3 regions of the Clostridium lapidicellarium genome follow, and region 2 is predicted to be linked to each of the others. Evidence: a T-box and tRNA genes for the amino acid it is inferred to sense, from the RefSeq annotation. Region 2 holds a T-box; the other regions hold tRNA genes.
What was found. A T-box is a leader RNA that pairs with one kind of tRNA and senses whether it is charged. The one in region 2 lies ahead of alaS (alanine--tRNA ligase), so its partner is inferred to be a tRNA-Ala.

Region 1 (6,962 bases), on a different contig from region 2:
AAGATATAAATTATCTCAGAACAAAAAAAGAAAAAATGGGACATTTATTTAATAATATCAAATGTTAAAGAAGGAGGAAATTATAATGAAAATTATTGAAGGAAAAGTTGTTGCAGATCAAATTCATGTAGGGATAGTAGCTGCTAGATTTAATCACTTTATTGTTGATAAACTTTTATCCGGAGCAATAGACGGGCTTATAAGACACGGTACTTTAGATGAGAACATAACTGTGGCTTGGGTTCCCGGAGCTTTTGAGATTCCGTTAATTGCGGATAAAATGGCTCGATCGGGAAAATATGATGCTGTTATATGCCTGGGAGCTGTAATCCGTGGTTCAACTTCTCATTATGATTATGTGTGCAATGAAGTTTCAAAGGGAATTGCCAAAGTTACACTGGAAACCAAAATTCCTGTTATCTTTGGTGTTCTTACCACTGAGAATATAGAACAGGCAATTGAAAGAGCAGGTGCGAAATCTGGCAATAAGGGTTATGATTCTGCACTTTCGGCTATAGAAATGGTAAATTTAATTTCTCAGCTGAAATAAAAAAATATTTAAAATGTAGATGCTGGAGATCTTTTCTCCAGCATAAAATAAGTATCAATATATTTAAAAGTATTATTAGTTTATACAAGATAAACATAGTATATGTCGAATTTAAATTATTATACTGAAGATACGATTCGAATTTTATAGAAATTAAATATATAAACACTTGAAAATATGATAAACTTAATTAGGAATTAATAGTATTGGAGGTATAACAATGAAAGTAGAAAATGTTAAAATATATGATTTAAAAGAAAGTATAAAAGCAAGTAAATATCCTATGGCGGTAGATACCGATAAATGTAATTGTGATATTACAGATACAGTTAAAAAACTAGGGCATTCACCTAAAGGTGAGGCACATGATCAATTTCTATCTGGAATACGAGTTGCATTTGATTTGACGTTTAGTAATAAAGCATGGGTGGAACTTGAAAGATATAGGTTTATTACTTTTGTTAGTAGTCAAAGTACAATGCATAGAATAGCTAAATTTGATTTATCTAAACAATATAATCAGTATGTAGATAAAAGAATGATTGGTATTATGGATGAACTGAAGGATACATATAATAGGACTCATGATGTGGAAGATTATTTAAGACTTTTGTACTCTAATCCGGCAGGATTTGAGCTTACTGCAAGACTTACTACTAACTATAGATGCTTAAAGGGGGTTTATAGTCAGAGGAAAAACCATAAATTGCCTGAGTGGCGGGAATTTTGCAGATGGATTGAAAGTTTACCTTTTTCGAAGGAATTGATAATTTAGATTGACGGAAATGTGTTTTGATTTTTTATACATTTATTTGTTTTTAATAGAATAGACTTTAATAGAGAATTTTATTAAAAAGGAGTATTTGTATGGGTTATTATGTTAGAGTAGAATCAAATGTGAAAATTTATATAGAAGATCCTAACCCAAAAGGCAAGAGGACAATTTTATTTCTGCATGGATGGCCTGGAAGTCATAAGTTGTTTGAATATCAGTTTAATAAACTTCTGAAGCTGGGATATCGTTGTATTGGAATAGATCAGAGAGGGTTTGGTGAATCGGATAAACCTGCTGGGGGATATGATTATGATCGGCTGTCAGATGATATCAGAGAGGTTGTTGAAACGCTTAAATTGAAAAAATTTGTGTTGGCTGGACATTCTACAGGTGGGGCAATTGCAGTAAGATATATGGCAAGATATGATGAATATGAAGTGTCAAAACTTGCCCTTTTTGCAGCGGCGGTTCCCAGCCTGATTCAACGGCCGTACTTTCCATATGGTTTGAAAAAAGAAGCTGTAACTGAAATTATTAAGCAGACATATAGTAATAGACCTCAAATGCTTAGGCAATTTGGCAGTATGTTTTTCTTTCAAAATATAACTAGGGCTTTTTCAGATTGGTTTTTTCAAATTGGATTGCAAGCTTCAAGTTGGGCCACTGCCGCAATTGCAAAATCTTGGTTGAATGAGGAAAACTTATTTTCTGATATGAAAAAGATAAATGTTCCAACTTTGATTCTTCATGGTATTCATGACAAGATATGTATTTTCCAACTGGCAGAAGCCCAGAAACAAGGAATTAAAAATTCTAGGCTTATATCATTTAAATACAGTGGTCATGGTTTGTTTTATGACGAACGGAATAAATTCAACAGTGAATTGATAAAATTTATTGATAGTTGATAAATTGTTACAGTTTGCAATTTTTTTGATGGATTGATTTTGAAAAGTACTTGTGCTAGAATAAATATGTTAAGTTTGCGTCAGTAGCTCAGTTGGATAGAGCAGTTGGCTACGGACCAGCGTGCCGGGGGTTCGAATCCTCTCTGACGCACCAAAAACCGTTGAAAATACTAAATTTCAGCGGCTATTATTTTTGTTGTATTTGTGAAAGAATAGCTATATAATATGAAATATAAATACTTAATAGAAAATGTTTTGGGGACGTAGCTCAGTTGGGAGAGCGTACGGTTCGCATCCGTAAGGCCGAGAGTTCGATTCTCTTCGTCTCCACCATATATGCAAGATTAATATATGATTTTTAAATTTAAAATTATTCTCATTTATATGTATAAAATTGATAATAAATTGGTAAAGTAAAGTATGAAAATATAGATATAAATGAGTGAATATTATGATTGAAAATTTAGGACCTTCAAATATATTGTCAAGAATATTGAATATACTGTCAGTAGTCTTTCCACTTTTAATAGTTATTGTATTAATTGTTATGGGTAGAAATAATAGGGATTAATGTTTTATTGTACGTACTGGGTTCCAATTCTTTCTCCCAGAAGTACTTTCGTTTCATAACCTTTTTTTGTTTGTTCGAGAATATCTCTATCCACTGTAATTTTATTTTTTTCAAAGAATAAAATTACAGTGGAACCACCAAATTTGAAATAACCTTTTTCCGAACCCTTAGAGATGTTTTTTTCTGGATTGTAGGTTTGTATTATTGAACCTACACAGGTGGCACCTATTTCTACATAAATTACGTTTCCAAAATTATTAGAATGGAAAATACTCCATTCTCTTTTATTTTTACAAAACAATTTGGGAATATTTTGTAAGGATATGGGATTTACTGAATAATAATTTCCTTTGATTTTATTATATGGTTCACATTTTCCCCAATCTATAAAATGAAATCTATGGTAATCTGTTGGACAAAGTCTGAATATTAGGCAGTTACCGTTGGTAAAATTCATGGAAATCTTATTATTTTTTATTAATTCGGACAAACTATATGTAAATCCCTTAATTTGAATAATTTTATTTAAATTTATATGTTCATATGCTGCTAATCTTCCGTCAACAGGTGATATTAAAATTTTTTTATTCGTATTGATTGGCCGTGCATCCTGTTTGAGAGATCTTGAAAAAAAATCGTTAAAACATCTGAAATCATTATAATTAATAGGACATTCAGACATATCTATATTAAAATCCTTGATAAAAGGTTCAATCCTTTTTTTGCTATATCTTGTATCGCAGAATAAACCATATAATTTAGAAAATATTTTTTTCTTTATTATAATCTCAAGAATTTTCATTCCCAAGGGTGAAGAATATATCCATTTTAAATAAGTGCCGCCTGCTACCTTTTCTATTTCATATTTTCTTGTTTTTCTGTTAAAATATTTAATCATTTTCTTAGCATCCTTTTAATTTAAAAGTGATTTTTGAATTTATTACTATTTATTTTAACACTATAATAATTATATAGAAATACTTTATTTGGAACTGTGTGTTTTGCTTTTTTAAAGTTTACCAGATTTGACTATAGAAATCATTAATATGATTCCGAGAAGTATAAAAAATGTGAAATCTATTATCCCTATTAAGGAAACATTATAGATTTTAGGACCTATGTTGAAGTATAAAATTAAAGAGGAGCTAAGAATCATAGAACATGTTATTAGGGAAATTGATAATCTGTTTACCATTTTGTTAAGTTGATTTATAGAATCGTCGATCTTGTTGAATTTTAATTGAATTTTAGTTCTTCCACTTAGTATGCATTCTATTAATTCCACTGTCTTTATCGGAAGATTTAAAGAATTTTTTGTAAAATTATAAGAATTTATAAGCATGTTTTCTAGGCTAATATCGTTAAAATAATAAAATTTATTGTTGCTTTTTACAAAAGGTATGGCTATATCCAGAATGTCAATTTCAGGAGATATTTCTGCCACCAAACCTTCTACCATAATTATACTTTTTACTAATAATATCAAATTTTTTGGTAAAGTGATATTATTGTTTTTCGTACATTTGAAGATTTCTGTTAATAATACTGAAATTTTTATATTTTTAAGAGAAGTAGATAGATAATTTATTAAAAATAATTCTACATCTTCGTACAATTTATTTCTGTTTATAAGGTTCTTCTTTACACTTATTGATATAATCACAGATACAAGTTTGTCTGTATCTTTATGAACTATGGACATAATACCTTCATTTAAAAGGAGTTTTAATCTTGGTGAAATAGTACCTACTATTCCAAAATCCAAAAAGCATATTTTTTTATCAGATATCATTATGTTTCCAGGGTGTGGATCAGCATGAAAAAAACCATCGGAAAATACTTGCTTAAAAAAAGATAAAGCTAAATTTTTACCTAAGTTTTGTAAATTATAATTTTCTTTTTTTAGTTTTTCGATATTGTTTACTTTGAATCCATAGATTTTTTCCATGGTTAATATTTTATTCCCTGACAATTCATTTACTATATAGGGAACGTAACAAAAATTTATGTTTTCATTTAATTTTTTGAATTTTAACGTGTTTTTAGCTTCTAAATTGAAATTCAATTCCTGTCTAGTTGAAAAAAGCAGTTCATCTAAAGCTTCTTCAGGATCTATTAGAGATTCTTTAAATTTGATTTTAGTTAGTTTTATAATTCTATATAGTATATATATATCTGTTTCCATTTGCTCTTTTATATTGGGCCTTTGTATTTTTACAACAACATTTTTACCATTTTTTAAAATTGCATTGTGTACTTGGGCAATGGATCCTGATGCCAGAGGAGTTTTTTCAAAATATCGGAAGCAGCTTTCTATATTTTTATTAAATTCATCAAAAAATACTTTATTTATGGATTCATAGTTTTCAGGAGGTACATCATCTTGGAGTTTTGAGAGTTCTTTTATATATTGGGAAGGTAATATATCAGGTCTTGAACTCAATATTTGACCTATTTTTATAAAAGTAGGTCCAAGTTCTTCAAAGGCCTTTCTAAGATTTTCAGGTGATTTTTTTCTATTGTGATTTTTAGTATATACTAGAAATCTAAAACCATATTTAGCCAATACCTTCACTATTTCTTTAAATCTTTTTGAATATGTCATTTTCATTGTATGTATTTAATGACTAAAGCCTTAGGCTTTAGTCATTTCTTCTATTTTATTTTCCAGTTTGTTTAATCTCTCATTTATTGATGATATATCTTCTTTAGACGCAAGATTCATGTCCTTCAGTATAGCTGCTAAGTCATTTTTGTTTATAGGTTTTATATCTTCTTTTTTAGCTATAACTGTCTTTTTTAATTCTTCAGATAATTGTTTTCCCTCGTCCACTGTTATTTTTCCCTTTTCGACCATTTCTTCAATTAATTTTGCTGCTTTTTCGTAGGTATACGCTGCAGAGCCTATACCTGCTAAAAATAAGTTTTTTAGTTCATTAATCATATTTAATCCTCCTATTTAATTTATAAATAAATTATTTTATCCGAACGCTGCCATTGCTAATATTCCCAACTTCTTAAAGTTGGAGATAAGCACTGCTGTGCGCCTGGATAAGTTCTTATAATGTTCAGGTGGAGAAAAGAATTTCTTACAAGCAAACTCCATCTGGATCTAAGAATCACTTGATAACTCATATGATAAAAATCAATAGAGTTTTAATGACGGCATTAATTTTCATTCTAGAAAGAAAATTTTTATTGAAATTCATAAAAAAAATTGACAATTTTAATAAATTATAATAGAATATGAAGGTAGCAGTTATATATGCGCTCGTAGCTCAGTAGGATAGAGCAGCGGTTTCCTAAACCGCGTGCCGGAGGTTCGACTCCTCTCGGGCGCACCAACAAGATCTTGTTTAATATTATATCCTTATTCTATATTTATATTTTATTTATCAAGATTAATTTATATGTTTATTAAAAAAATAATTAGTGTGTTTATTTTTTTGAGGTATATGTGATGAATTTCATGGCTGAAGCCTTAAGGCAAGCTAAAATAGGTTTGAAATTGGGTGAGGTTCCGGTAGGAGCCGTTATAACAAGGGATCATAAAATAATATCAGAGGCATGTAATTTAAGGGAAACGCTGAAAGATCCTACCGCTCATGCAGAAATTATTGCTATAAGAAAAGCTTCTAAGATACTTAAAAACTGGAGATTAAATGACTGCGGCATGTATGTTACGTTAGAACCGTGTATTATGTGTGCAGGGGCTATATTGCAGTGTAGAATCAGTGAATTGTATATAGGTGCATTTGATCCAGATGCAGGGGCCTGTGGCTCTGTGATAAATGTGTTACAGAATGAACTTTTGAATCATTGGACCAGTATTCAATGGGATTGTAAAAAGGAATGCAGTGACATGTTAAAACAGTTTTTTAAAAATAAAAGATAAGTATTTGAATAATTTAGCATGGAAGCGTATCGAAGTGGTCATAACGGGCCTGACTCGAAATCAGGTAGTCCTTATGGGCTCGTGGGTTCGAATCCCACCGCTTCCGCCATTTGTGAAATTTGATGTAAAATATATGGAGGCATAGCTCAGCTGGTTAGAGTGTACGGTTCACATCCGTAAGGTCGAGGGTTCGAGCCCCCCTGTCTCCACCAGTTATGCAACTTGAGGTGCAAATGAAGTACTTGTTTTTGTTGTTTATCAAA
Region 2 (6,962 bases):
ATCGTCTATACTTATAAGAGTGTTTTTCCTGATTTTTATATACCCCAGGTTCATAGCCACTTCCATTATATTTTCCATGCTTCTGCCGGAAATAGCAACCTTCCTGCGGTACTTTTCCGCAGCAGTGATTACCTGCTGTATTCTATGAATATTAGATGCAAAAGTAGCAACTATTATTCTGCTTTTTGCCACTGCAAAAAATTTCTGAAATGTCTTGCCCACCGTCTTTTCCGACATGGTATATCCTGGCCTTTCCACATTGGTACTATCGGCCAGCATAAGAAGTACCCCCTCTTTTCCAAGTTCAGCAAACCTAGCAAGATCAATTACACAGCCGTCAATGGGGGTGTAATCAACTTTAAAGTCACCAGTATGAACTATTATCCCAACAGGAGTATGAACTGCAATAGCCATAGAATCAGCTATGCTGTGGCTAGTTCTTATAAATTCCACGGACATTCTATTTAATTTAATTACGTCACCTGCTTTTATGCACTTTAAATCCACCGATCCGCTTAAACCGTGCTCCTTTAATTTTGAATCGACAATTCCCAATGTCAATTTGCTCCCATATACAGGTACATTGATCTCTTTCAATACATACGGCAGTGCACCTATATGGTCTTCATGCCCATGAGTTAAAAATATACCCTTTACCTTGTTTACATTCTTCTTAAGATAAGTTATATCAGGTATGACTATGTCTATTCCCAACATCTCTTCGTCCGGGAACTCCATTCCACAGTCAATTACTATTATCTCATCTTTATATTCTATTACTGTAAGATTCTTTCCTATTTCACTTAGTCCGCCTAATGGAATAATCTTTATTTTATCCTTTTCTTTTCGCAATAAAATCTTCCCTCCTTGTTTAAAAATTATTTTATTATCTTTACAACCGGTAACAAATATTTTATGAAGGAGTCATTTGTGAACCACCCCAACTTAGCTTTGCATAAAGTCAGAGCGTACTTGATCAACAACAGCTGCACTACGAACAGCAGTTTCTATTATTTGCCAAAACATCTCCGCAGTTCCTATACTTCCCATTGTCAGTGGGGTTCATCATACCACTCATTACATTAAATAACCCGCTCATAAAATATAAAAATTACAAATTGCAATTTTACTTATACTTACCTGATTTCCTGCATTCACTGCATATACCATAAAATTTTAAACTGTGGTTTAAAATTTTAAAATCATATTTTTTCTCTATTTCTTTTTCAAGAGGTTCCAAAAGATCATCCGTAACCTCAATTATTTTCGAACATTTAGTGCATATCAAATGGTGGTGCCTGTGGTTTTCTTCTTTGTGTATTATTTCATATCTGCTGCACCCATCATCTAACTCCAGTTTGCATATAACTCCTATTTCATCTAAAAGCTGAACAGTCCTATAGACTGTAGCCAGGCCAATTTCAGGACATTCACTTCTGACCTGATCGTATATCTCTTCCGTTGTAAGATGTTTTCCTTCATTTCTTATTATAATATCAACTATAGCTCTTCTCTGAGGAGTAAGTTTATACCCCTTTTCCTTTAAGCTATTTTTTAATCTCTCTATTTCTGAAGAGGAAAGCTTCGTCATAACTATACCCCATTTCAAATTAAATTTTAAAATATGAATAAAAAACTTTTCTATAATCTTAAGTCTAATATAACAGAAAAATATTGTCAATTGAAAATCAATTAATATTAGAACAAAGTTTCATATACTTCTGAAACTTGGTTAAATTCATCTTCATTTTCCACAGTTGCAAAAATCTCTCTGCCATTTTTATCCTTTATTATTTTAAGTACTATAGCCTCTTTAGATTCTTTGCACTCTTCAGGTATTGCAATTACGTATTCCCTATCCTCTATATCCAATTTGGTAACCACTTCAAATTGAACTTCTTCCCCATTTTCGTCCTCCAATATTAAATTTTTAATATCGTCTTTCATATAATTTTCCCCTTTGTAAAAATCAAGTTTACAAAAACAGTCAATTTGAAATACTGTCCAAATATCCCTGTAAAATATATGTAGCTGCCATCTTATCTACTATTTTTTTCCTTTTTGCCCTGGAAAGATCCCCCTCTAGCATGGCCCTATTTGCCGCCACCGTAGTTAATCTTTCATCCCACATTTTTACAGGCAATTTCATAAGTTTTTCCACATTTTTGCAAAAATCCATTACACTTTTACTTTGGGGTCCAAGTGTTCCATTCATATTTTTAGGAAGACCGGAAACAATCAATTCTACACCGTATTTTTCACAAATAGCTCTAATCTCATCAATGTCTTCCTTCAATCCCCTTCTCCTTATGGTAGTAACCCCTTGTGCTGTAAAGCCCAATGGATCGCTCATTGCAACCCCTATAGTTTTATTGCCTATATCAAGTCCCAGTATTCTCAATTTTACACTCTCCCAGTTATTATGCTCATATTCAAAATAAAAATGCCCTAAAAGGACATTTTTATTTTATACCTAAATAAACTTTCAAAACTTCTTCAAGTATTTCATCTCTCTCAAGTTTTCTTACCAATGACCTTGCTCCATTATAATTTGTTATATAGGTTGGATCACCTGAAATCAAGTATCCTACCAATTGATTTACTGGATTATATCCTTTTTTAATTAGCGAATCATAAACTTCAGTCAATATTTCCTTTGTCAGTGCTTTTTTACTCTCAGAAATGTCAAACTGAATAGTATTATCCTTACCCATATATATATCACCCCGCTAACATTCTAATAGATTTATTATAGAACATATTTCACAAAATGTATACTATCTAGATCTTTTTTCCACAATTATACTGCATCTTTCTACGGCTTCTTCTAATTTTTCAGGTAATTTACCTCCAGCCTGTGCCATATCTGGTCTTCCACCCCCATTTCCACCAGTAACAGCTGCAATTTCCTTTATTATTTTCCCGCAGTTAATACCACTTTGTACTGCTTTCTCAGTAGCCATAGCTATAAGCTGAACTTTACCATTTACACTGCTTCCCAATACCACCAAACAGTTGTCATACCTGCTTCTAAATTTATCTCCCAACTCTCTAAGTGCGCTGGCATCGACTTCTTTCAATACCCCTGTAAAAAGTTTTATTCCATCAATTGTCTTTGCTCTATTTAAAATATCATTCTCCGCATTTCCTGCTAATTTTAATTTCAGCTGCTGTATTTCCCTCTCAGCTGATTTTAATTCATTAAATTGCAGATCCAATTTATGAATTATCTCCTTTTCGGAGCACTTCAATTTGCCTGATATTTTTTTCAACATATCATCTTTAGAATCGACATAGTCTATCGCACCTTTTCCGGTAACAGCTTCTATTCTTCTTATGCCGGCAGCTATTCCGGTTTCAGATATTATTTTAAACAGTCCAATTTTTCCGGAATTGCTTACATGGGTTCCACCACACAGTTCCCTGCTGAAGTCCCCAACGGAAACCACCCTTACTTTATCCTTGTACTTACTGTCGAAGAGTGCTATTGCACCGCTTTTTTTAGCTTCTTCCAGGGGCATTACAACAGTCTTTACCGGGTAAACTGCCATTATGCTGTCATTGACCATATTTTCAATTTTTCTCAATGTATCATAATTCAGAGGTTCAAAATAATTGAAGTCAAATCTCAATCTATGCTCATCTACGTAGGAACCTGCCTGGTGCACCTGCTCCCCCAGAATTCTTTTCAGTGTTTCATCCAATATGTGAGTTGCAGTATGGTTTTTCCCTATATTATCTCTTCTCCCCTTATCTACACTTAAAACAATATCATCATCCAAATTCAAACTACCTGAACTTATTTTTACAAAATGAAGTATCTTACCCGCAACATTGTTTTTACAATCTAAAACTTCACCCCTAAAAGTATCGTTATATATTGTTCCACTATCTCCTACCTGTCCACCCATCTCGGCATAAAAAGGTGTATTTTCAACTACTACAACTCCCTCTTCCCCTTCACTCAAACGGGATACAAACTCTTCATCCTTCATGATCACTTTAACTTTAGAATTCGACTTCAGTCTATCATAGCCTTCAAATATAGTATTAACTTCCATGGGAATTTTATTCAAAATAGTATCTTTTACACCCATATAATTTGTTTCTGCTCTGGCAGATCTTGCCATGTTGCGCTGATTTTCCATGTTTTCTTTAAAGCCTTCAAGATCTGCAGTCATATTATTTTCCTCCAGTATCTCTTCAGTAAGTTCTACCGGAAAACCATAAGTATCATATAATTTAAATGTCCTTCCGCCATCAAGTACCGAATTGCCGCTTTTTCGCAGCTGAAATATGAAATCATCTAAAATCTGAATTCCACCATCTATAGTTGCAGCAAACTTCTCCTCTTCAATTTTTATTATTTTTTTTATATAATCTTCCCTTTCCCTCAATTCAGGATAACCTTCATAAGAATTATCTATAACGGATTTAGAAAGTCTGTACAGAAAAGCTCCTTCAATTCCAAGAGATCTTCCGTGTTTTGCTGCCCTTCTCAAAAGCCTTCTGAGTACATACCCGCGTCCCTCATTGGACGGAAGTATTCCATCGCTTATCATAAATACGATACTTCTTATGTGATCTGTTATCACCCTCATAGATATATCACTTTTCCTGTCAATTCCATATGGACTGGAAGACATGGCACTTATTTCTTTTAATATGGCGTTTATAGTATCTATTTCAAATATATTATCCTTATCCTGCATTATAACTGCCATTCTTTCAAGACCCATTCCCGTATCTATATTAGGTCTCGGAAGTCTATTATAATTCCCCTGCTCATCCCTGTCAAATTGAGTAAAAACTAAATTCCAGAATTCCAGCACCCGATCATTATCCCCCGCTTTTACAAATTCCTCCACCGTCTCTATTTTTCCTTCTCCTCTGTCGTAGTGGATTTCAGAACAAGGTCCACAGGGTCCTGCACCGTGTTCCCAGAAATTATCCTCCTTACCCAGCCTGAATATTCTTGAGCTATCAATGTCAGTATCCTTTACCCATATATCATAGGCTTCATCATCATCTAAATATATTGTAACATATAATCTATCTTTTGGCAGTTTTAAAACTTCAGTAGTAAATTCCCAGGCCCAGGAAATTGCTTCCTTTTTAAAATAATTTCCAAAGGAAAAATTTCCCAGCATTTCAAAAAAAGTACCATGACGTGAAGTTTTACCTACATTTTCAATATCACCTGTTCTTATACACTTCTGACAGGTAGTTACTCTCCTGCGGGGCGGTGTCTTAAGTCCTGTAAAGTATGGCTTAAGAGGTGCCATACCAGCATTTATCAGAAGCAGGCTCTTATCATTTTTAGGAACCAAAGAAAAGCTGTGCATCCTCAAATGACCTTTGCTCTCGAAAAAGCTCAAATACAACTCCCTGATCTTATTTAATCCTAGTTTTTCCATATATATCTCTTCCTTTCAACCTCATATGTTTGATTTCTTAAAATAAAAGAGTCTTTCAATCCCGAAGGGACGAAAGACTCTTTTCGCGGTACCACCCTAATTACATAGATATTTAAAACAAAATCCATATCTCTCAAACACCAGCATACAAGTTCCTGGACAGCTTCAATATATTCCACAGAAAGTTTTCACCTTCCACTTTCTCTCTTTTATGTAAGAAAATATTTACTTCTTCCATTCATCGCTTCATTATTCCATTATGATACAAATTATAAATTAAATATTCACTTATGTCAATATTCACTTATTAAGTTAAATCAGAACAAATAATAATTTAAATCTTCATATACTATTTTGACTATGGCCCCCAAGGGTACTGCCAATACCATACCTACAAAACCTGCTGCCTTTCCGCCAATTATCAAAAGCAATATTATTACCAGTGGATGCATGCTTATACTGTCTCCGGTAACTTTAGGAGAAAGTATATTCCCCTCTATTTGCTGCAGTACATAAAGCCACAGAGCAGTCCACAGAGCCGCTCTGGGAGATTTTATAAGAGCTATAATTACAGCCGGCAGTGCTCCAAATATAGGTCCAAAATATGGAATGATATTGAAAAATGCATTCAGTACGGAAAGTATTATGGGAAATTCCACTTTCAATGTTACCAGAATGAAAAATGTAACTACACCTACAAATCCGCTCAAAATAAGCTGGCTCATTATATATCTGCCCAATATCTTGTCTGCATGGCAGCACATTTTTTCAATTACACCTCTGCTGCCCATCGGAAATACGGACAGCATTTTTCCGTTTATGCACTCTCCATCCGCCAAAAAATAATAAACTATTATAGGTATAACTATTATAGACAAAATATTTTGTCCCATATAAATTATAAAATCAAACATCTTACTACATGTATTTACAATTCCACTGTCAATTTTACCGTTCAAACTGCTTATCAGGGAATAGATAATCCTGTTATTTTGAACCGGCTTTAATTTCATGTAAAATCCATCTATCATATTTTGAATGCCCTCAGCGGCAGAATTTAAATTCAAGCTCTCATCAAACAGAGAAGGTATGAGTATTACAAAAGTTCCCACTACAAACAATATCAACAGGCCCACTAGAAAAAAAGCGCCCATTCTCCTATTCAAGCCTCTATTCAGCATGGAATTGTGTATGGGCTTTAACGTATACGCTATCAAAAAAGATATAAATATCAAACCTATAATTTCCCTTAAAAGAGAGCTTACAATAATAAATACAATAAATATTGCCAATACAGCCGCCATTATAATATACTTGATGCTGACTTTTTTATGAACACTCATTCTGACATCATCTTCCACAATTTTTCTAAATTTGCCGTGCTTAATTCTATTTTCTCTTTAAGGATCCATGTGCCAAGTTAAAGAACTCAAATTTCCAGTTTTTACCTCTATACAGCAGATTTTTATCTCCCAATATCAAATTATCCACAAGCAATATCTTCCTGCCCTTTATAAAATTATTTATAAATCCGGTAGACAATAC
Region 3 (6,962 bases), on a different contig from region 2:
GATTATCAGTTAGATAGGATATTGGAAGAAGGTCTTGAAAATAGGTATAAGAGACATATAGAGATGGCTGAATATGTAAGAAACTGGGCAAGAGAATATTTTGAATTGTTTGCAGATGAGAGATATCTTTCCAATACTCTTACTAATATAAAAAATACAAGAAATATAAATGTAGCTTGGTTAAATGATGAATTGGGCAAGAGAGGATTTCAGATATCAAACGGCTATGGGAAACTAAAGGGAAAGGCTTTTAGAATAGCACATATGGCTGATTTTAATCTTTCTGATGTAAAGGAACTTATAGATACTATTAACTATATATTGAAGTTATGAATGGAGGGTTTGAAATTGATAAAGGTATTGGCAAATGATGGGATTGATCAAAGAGCTTTTAATAAGCTTGTAACAAAGGGATATGATGTTTTAAATAAACATTTTGGAGAAGAAGAGTTAAGGAATAGGATAGGGGAATTTGACATTATAATAGTGAGATCAGCTACTAAAATTAGAAAAACACTTATAGATATAGCTAGAAATGGTAAGCTGAAGCTTATAATAAGAGGCGGAGTCGGGGTAGATAATATAGATGTAAATTATGCAGATGAAAATGGAATAGCTGTTAAAAATACACCTGATGCCAGCACTATTTCAGTGGCTGAACTGACACTGGCACATTTACTTGCAATTTCAAGACATCTGAATATATCCAATGTGACCATGAGAGATGGAAAATGGGAGAAAAAGAAATATAAGGGAGTGGAGTTATATGGTAAAACTCTGGGCCTCATAGGTTTTGGAAGAATTGCTAAGGAAGTGGCAAAGAGGGCCTATGCCATGGGAATGAAGATAATATATTATGATAAAATCGGAAAAGTAGAAGGATACGGCTATTGTGAATCTTGTAAATTCAATGAACTGTTGGAAAAAGCGGATTATATATCAATTCACATTCCTTTTGACAAAAATCAACATGCGGTGATAGGCAAAAAGGAAATTGAAATGATGAAGGATGGGGTTTATATAATAAATTGTGCAAGAGGCGGTGTAATAGATGAAAGAGCTCTGGTTGAGGAATTAAATAATGGGAAAGTGTCAGCCGTGGGGATGGATGTATTCGAAAATGAACCTGAACCTTGTAGGGAACTTGTAAATAATGAAAGGGTGTCAGTTACACCTCATATAGGAGGCTCAACTGTAGAAGCTCAAAAGAGAATAGGTGAGGAAATAGTGTCTATAATTGAAAATTTTTGTGTGCACAGAAAGTTAGTAAATATATAATAGTATAAAGGAGATATAAAATGGCAGTTTTAAGACCTTTTAAAGCAATACGGCCAAGGAAAGATCTGGCTAGTAGAGTAGCAGAATTGCCCTATGATGTTATGAGCAGTGAAGAAGCTAGAAAAATAGCCAAAAATAATGTCTATTCTTTCCTTCATGTTGATAAAGCTGAAATTGATTTGGATGAAAATGTAGATATCTATGATAAAAAAGTATATGAAAAAGCAAATGAAAATTTAAATAAAATGATATCCCATAATATATTGATACAAGATGGGAAAAATAATTTTTATATTTATAGATTGACTGTAAATGGAAAAAGTCAAACGGGCATAGTAGGCTGTACTTCTATAGATGATTATATAGATAATAAAATAAAAAAACATGAATGTACTAGAAAAAACAAGGAACAGGATAGAACGAACCATATAGGTATTTGTAATGCCAATACAGGACCAATTTTTTTAACTTATAGGTATAATGATGAAATCAATGATGTAGTAAATATGTGCATAAGGGAAAAAGCCGTTTATGATTTTACTGCTTGTGATGGAGTTAGGCATGAAGTTTGGGTGGTAGATGACGATGGCATAATAGAAAAAATCTGTAATCTATTTAAAGGTATAGACACTTTGTATATAGCGGATGGGCATCATAGAGCAGCTTCTGCAGTTAAAGTGGGTATCAAAAGAAGGGAAGAAAATCCAAATTACTCTGGAGATGAAGAATTCAATTTTTTCCTATCTGTACTTTTCCCGGATTCAGATTTAAATATTATTTCATATAACAGGGTTGTTGACGATTTAAATGGCTTTTCTACTGAAGAGTATTTGTCTGAGGTTTCTAAAAGGTTTTATGTAGAAACATGTGGAGGAAAAGACGGATATAATCCGTTTTGCAAGGGTACTTATGGCATGTACTTGTGTGGGAAATGGTATAAACTTACTGCAAAGGAAGGAACGTATAATTCAGCTGATCCTGTTGATAAACTGGATGTTTCTATCCTTCAAAATAATTTATTGTCTCCGATTTTGGGAATTGATGATCCGCGGACAAATAGCAGGATAAGTTTTGTAGGTGGTATAAGAGGGCTTGGAGAGTTAGAGCAAAGAGCAAAAAAATCAAGAGGTGGAGTTGCTTTTTCCATGTATCCCACTACCTTGAAAGAGTTAATGAATATTGCAGACAGCGGAAGGGTAATGCCTCCTAAGTCCACCTGGTTTGAACCCAAATTGAGAAGCGGACTGTTCATTCATAAGTTGAAGTAAATATTTAAGTTTCAAATATCAATTGTGTAAACTTCATTTGAATCTAAAAGTCACCTGATATAGTATTTTATGCTATAATATACTTAAAATTATACTTGGATTTACTTGATTCAGATGAAGTTTATATACTTTTTTAGAATTATAATTGTGGAACTTAATTGGGAGCGATAAGAATGCTGAGGGAACAGCTTGTATCCATTGATTTGGTCAAAGGTAATGATAATGAATATATAGTGAGAGATAATTTAGGCATTACCATAGGAAGAATATTTATAATTGAACTTTCCGAAGTCAATAAGTATAGTATGATTAGGTTGAAATTTTATAGATGGGGAGAACGCAGTTATAAATTATTGAGGAATACTCTGGAAAATTTTATACAAATTCTTCTTAAAAAGGCTAATTTGAATAAAATAAATATAATGGCACATGAGGATATAAATATACAGGCATTTACTGATCTGGGGTTTGAACTTGAAGGTATAATATCAAAAAGCATAAAGGCTGATTCCGAATATAAAAATGAAATATTATTTGGTTTGGATCTTGATGAAACTAAAAATATACGTATAAATAAAGGATTACATATAAAGGGAAGTCATATAACATTATCTATTTTGACACCGGAAAATGCAGCAAGTGTACTGAATTATTATATAAAAAATAGAACTTACTTAAGTGAATTTGAACCCGAACGAGAGGAAAGTTTTTATACACTTGAAGTGCAAAAAAGAAATTTAATTGAAAGCTATAAGCAGTTCTTATCTGGCAGAAGTGCTAATTTTGGTATATTTAAAGATAGGAAATTTATAGGCAAGGTACAGATATCCAATATAATGCTGGGAGTGTTTAAAAGTGCATTCGTGGGATATTCTATAGATGAAGAGGAGCAGGGCAGGGGATATATGAAAGAAGCATTGAGTTTGGTTTTGGAATATGCTTTTGATGAGCTAAAATTACATAGGATTGAAGCATCTACCTTGGTAGATAACTTGAGATCTCAAAGAGTTCTTAAAAGATGCGGATTTAAAAAACTTGGTTTAAATGAAAAATACTTATTTATAAATGGAAAATGGAGAGATCATATAACTTTTTATAAAATTAGTCCTGTATAGTTAGAAAATATTTTTTAATTGGCAGAAAATTATCTTTCAGAGGGAAATTTGACGGATTTTTAAAGAAAGTATTGACAATCAATAAAAATGTCAGTATAATATTAAACTGTAGTGCGAAAGAAAAAATATCCGGTGATAATAACGTGAAGGTAACACCCCTTACCATTCCGAACAGGCAGGTTAAGCTTCACGGTGCCGAGGGTACTGCAGGGGAGGCCCTGTGGGAGAGCAGGTCGCTGCCGGATAATATATGGATCTTTAGCTCAGTTGGTTAGAGCAACCGGCTCATAACCGGTTGGTCCGGGGTTCGAGTCCCTGAAGGTCCACCATGTGGGGGTATAGCTCAGCTGGGAGAGCACCTGCCTTGCACGCAGGGGGTCAAGAGTTCGAATCTCTTTATCTCCACCACAAGAGTAACATTTTGTTGCTCTTTTTTTTTATGTAAAAATATTTTTTATATATTTATTAAAATCATATTATTGTGAAAATTTATTTAATTTTAGCAGGGATTTTGAGACGTAAGTAGAATATATAAACTAAGTGTAAAGTGAGAGGGGGAATTGCTTATGAAAAACTACTCAACAGAACATTTAAGGAATGTAGGAATTATCGGTCACAGTGGATCCGGGAAGACTACATTAACAGAAGCAATACTTTACTATACCAAGACTATAGACAGACTTGGAAGAATTGAGAATGGAAATACTGTCAGTGATTATAATACAGAAGAAAAAAAGAGAAAAATATCTTTATCCACATCTTTAGCTTCCTGCGAGTATAACGATGTGAAGATAAATTTAGTTGATATGCCGGGATATTTTGATTTTGTGGGTGAAACTGTGGAAGGGCTGAGGGCAGTTGATACGGCATTGATTGTTGTATCAGGTGTATCTGGAGTTCAAGTTGGAACAGAGAAATGTTGGGATTATGTAAATAAATATAATTTACCGAGAGCTTTTTATATAAATAAGCTTGATAGAGAAAATTCTAATTTTGAAAAAGTTTTGGAAGATTTAAAGCGGAAATTTGGCATATCTGTAGTGCCGGTTCAATATCCTATAGGTGTTGAAAGTGGTTTTAAAGGTGTTGTAAACGTTATTTCAAAAAGGGCCAGAATATTTGATAATAAGACAAAAATCATGAAGGAAGCAGATATACCTAAAGATATTTTAGAAAAAATAGCCGAATGCAAAAATATGGTAATAGAAGCCGTAGCTGAAACGGATGAAAAACTTTTGGATAAATATTTAGATGAAGGTACTCTGGAGGATAAGGATATATATGCGGGTTTGATAAATGGATGTTCAAATGGAGAAGTAGTACCTGTAATGTGTGGTTCTGCTTTAACTGGAATAGGAATGGAAACTTTGATTGAAGATATAATTGAATGTTTTCCATCACCGGAAAATATGGTGCCTGTAAAGGCGGAAAATTTGAAAAATAATTCTGAACTAACTGTGGGAATAGATAAAAAAAAGCCTTTTTCGGCTTTTGTTTTTAAAACTATAATTGATCCGTTTGTAGGAAAATTATCTTTGTTTAGAGTTATGACAGGGAAGTTAAAATCCGATACGGTGGTATACAATGTTAAGAAGAATAAAAATGAAAAGATAGGAAGTATGTATTTTTTAAGAGGAAAACAGCAAATTCCTGTTTCTGAAATAACTGCAGGTGATTTAGGGGCTGTGGCTAAACTGCAATTTACGAGTACGGGGGATACTCTATGTTGCCCTAAATCGTCTATAGCATTTAAAGATATTGAGTTTCCTGAACCTGTGATTTCAATGGCAATTTTGCCTAAATCTAAAAATGATGAGGATAAAATATTAAATGGATTGAATAAAATGGTGGAAGAAGATCTCACATTTAAAGTGTCCAGGGATACGGAAAATGCAGAAGCGATAATATCTGGATTAGGTGAAACTCACATTGATGTTATATCGTCTAAGTTGAAATCTAAATTTGGAATAGAAGTTATTTTGCAGCGGCCCAAGGTACCTTACAGGGAGACTATAAAGAAATCCTCTGATGTTCAAGGAAAACATAAAAAGCAATCTGGAGGACATGGGCAGTATGGTGATGTGAAAATTAAATTTGAACCGAGGACTGATGGAGAAGATGATTTGGAATTTGTAGATAAAGTAGTGGGCGGGGTAGTGCCAAGACAATATATTCCAGCAGTAGAAAAAGGTCTGCGGGAATGCATAAATCATGGAGTTCTGGCCGGTTACCCTGTAATAAGGCTGAGAGCAACTCTTCATGATGGCTCGTATCATCCTGTGGATTCTTCAGAGATGGCATTTAAAATAGCTGCTTCGCTGGCCTATAAAAGAGGGCTTATGGAAGCTGGACCCATTTTGTTGGAACCAATTGAACATGTTGAAGTATATATTCCTGAATGCTATATGGGTGATGTGATTGGCGATATAAACAAAAAAAGAGGTAAGGTATTGGGAATGGAAAGCTCAGGAAAATACCAGGTGATAATAGCTGAAGTTCCTCAGGCCGAGATGTTCAGGTATGCTACAGATTTAAGATCCATGACTCAGGCTAGAGGAAATTTTACAATGAGATTTGAAAGGTATGAAGAGGTGCCGGGTTCCGAAGCAAATAAGATAATAGAAAGTAAAAGTAAAATAAAAGTTAAAGAGGGGTAAAGCAGTGAAACTGTCTCAAGATTTATTTGGGACAGTTTTTTAATGCATGTATATTTTGATAAAATAAAATAGATAATAATTTTATTGGCAATTATTTTTAATTAAAAGGAGATATCCATGTCCAGATATAAAATGAATATACGGGGAAAGATTTCCCCGGAAGATTGTAGTGTTATATACGATTATATATCAATAGCAGGAGAGAAGGATGATTTGACTGTACAAATAGATGAAAAGGAAGAGGAAAACAAAGAGATAATATACAAAATGTTAAAAAATAAAAAATTTAATATTGTTTCAGATGAGGTTTATAGTGGAAAGCGGCGTTATATAAGAGCATCTAGATATAGAAACTGAATTAAAAAAATATCATTTATATGATATAATAAAAAATTATAGGAACTATATTTTATACTTGATTAAGGAGAGAAATTTATGGTTAAATTATATATAACAAGACATGGGGAAACAGTGTGGAATACTGAAAAAAGGATGCAGGGTAGAAAGGACTCCCCGCTTACTGAAGAAGGAATTCGACAAGCCAATCTGTTGAAAAAGAGATTGAAAAGCATTGATTTTAGTGTGGTATATTCCAGCCCTTCAGGTAGGGCATTGAGGACTGCAAAAATACTAGTGGAATCTAG

Region 1: it has a tRNA-Ala gene. The T-box ahead of alaS (alanine--tRNA ligase) is inferred to sense a tRNA for this amino acid. The anticodon was not compared.
Region 3: it has a tRNA-Ala gene. The T-box ahead of alaS (alanine--tRNA ligase) is inferred to sense a tRNA for this amino acid. The anticodon was not compared.

What each region holds. Positions count from the first base shown of each region.
Region 1 covers NZ_JBGFFE010000023.1:29,980-36,941, reverse strand. Annotated here, with positions in the region: gene AB8S09_RS13010 (bifunctional 3,4-dihydroxy-2-butanone-4-phosphate synthase/GTP cyclohydrolase II) at 1-68, shown strand, start outside; gene ribH (6,7-dimethyl-8-ribityllumazine synthase) at 86-550, shown strand; gene AB8S09_RS13000 (hypothetical protein) at 771-1,325, shown strand; gene AB8S09_RS12995 (alpha/beta fold hydrolase) at 1,418-2,233, shown strand; tRNA gene AB8S09_RS12990 (tRNA-Arg) at 2,311-2,387, shown strand; tRNA gene AB8S09_RS12985 (tRNA-Ala) at 2,491-2,566, shown strand; gene AB8S09_RS12980 (phosphatidylserine decarboxylase) at 2,809-3,702, opposite strand; gene AB8S09_RS12975 (ABC1 kinase family protein) at 3,814-5,415, opposite strand; gene AB8S09_RS12970 (phasin family protein) at 5,440-5,748, opposite strand; tRNA gene AB8S09_RS12965 (tRNA-Arg) at 6,072-6,148, shown strand; gene AB8S09_RS12960 (nucleoside deaminase) at 6,265-6,699, shown strand; tRNA gene AB8S09_RS12955 (tRNA-Ser) at 6,720-6,808, shown strand; tRNA gene AB8S09_RS12950 (tRNA-Val) at 6,835-6,911, shown strand.
Region 2 covers NZ_JBGFFE010000001.1:187,534-194,495, forward strand. Annotated here, with positions in the region: gene AB8S09_RS00930 (ribonuclease J) at 1-852, opposite strand, end outside; gene AB8S09_RS00935 (Fur family transcriptional regulator) at 1,127-1,591, opposite strand; gene AB8S09_RS00940 (DUF1292 domain-containing protein) at 1,699-1,947, opposite strand; gene ruvX (Holliday junction resolvase RuvX) at 1,988-2,401, opposite strand; gene AB8S09_RS00950 (IreB family regulatory phosphoprotein) at 2,463-2,714, opposite strand; gene alaS (alanine--tRNA ligase) at 2,778-5,417, opposite strand; T-box leader at 5,480-5,668, opposite strand; gene AB8S09_RS00960 (AI-2E family transporter) at 5,735-6,778, opposite strand; gene AB8S09_RS00965 (PRC-barrel domain-containing protein) at 6,807-6,962, opposite strand, start outside.
Region 3 covers NZ_JBGFFE010000023.1:13,260-20,221, reverse strand. Annotated here, with positions in the region: gene AB8S09_RS12875 (pyridoxal-phosphate-dependent aminotransferase family protein) at 1-333, shown strand, start outside; gene AB8S09_RS12870 (D-2-hydroxyacid dehydrogenase) at 349-1,278, shown strand; gene AB8S09_RS12865 (DUF1015 domain-containing protein) at 1,299-2,546, shown strand; gene AB8S09_RS12860 (GNAT family N-acetyltransferase) at 2,720-3,661, shown strand; rRNA gene rrf (5S ribosomal RNA) at 3,790-3,906, shown strand; tRNA gene AB8S09_RS12850 (tRNA-Ile) at 3,914-3,990, shown strand; tRNA gene AB8S09_RS12845 (tRNA-Ala) at 3,994-4,069, shown strand; gene fusA (elongation factor G) at 4,228-6,318, shown strand; gene AB8S09_RS12835 (hypothetical protein) at 6,436-6,675, shown strand; gene AB8S09_RS12830 (histidine phosphatase family protein) at 6,754-6,962, shown strand, end outside.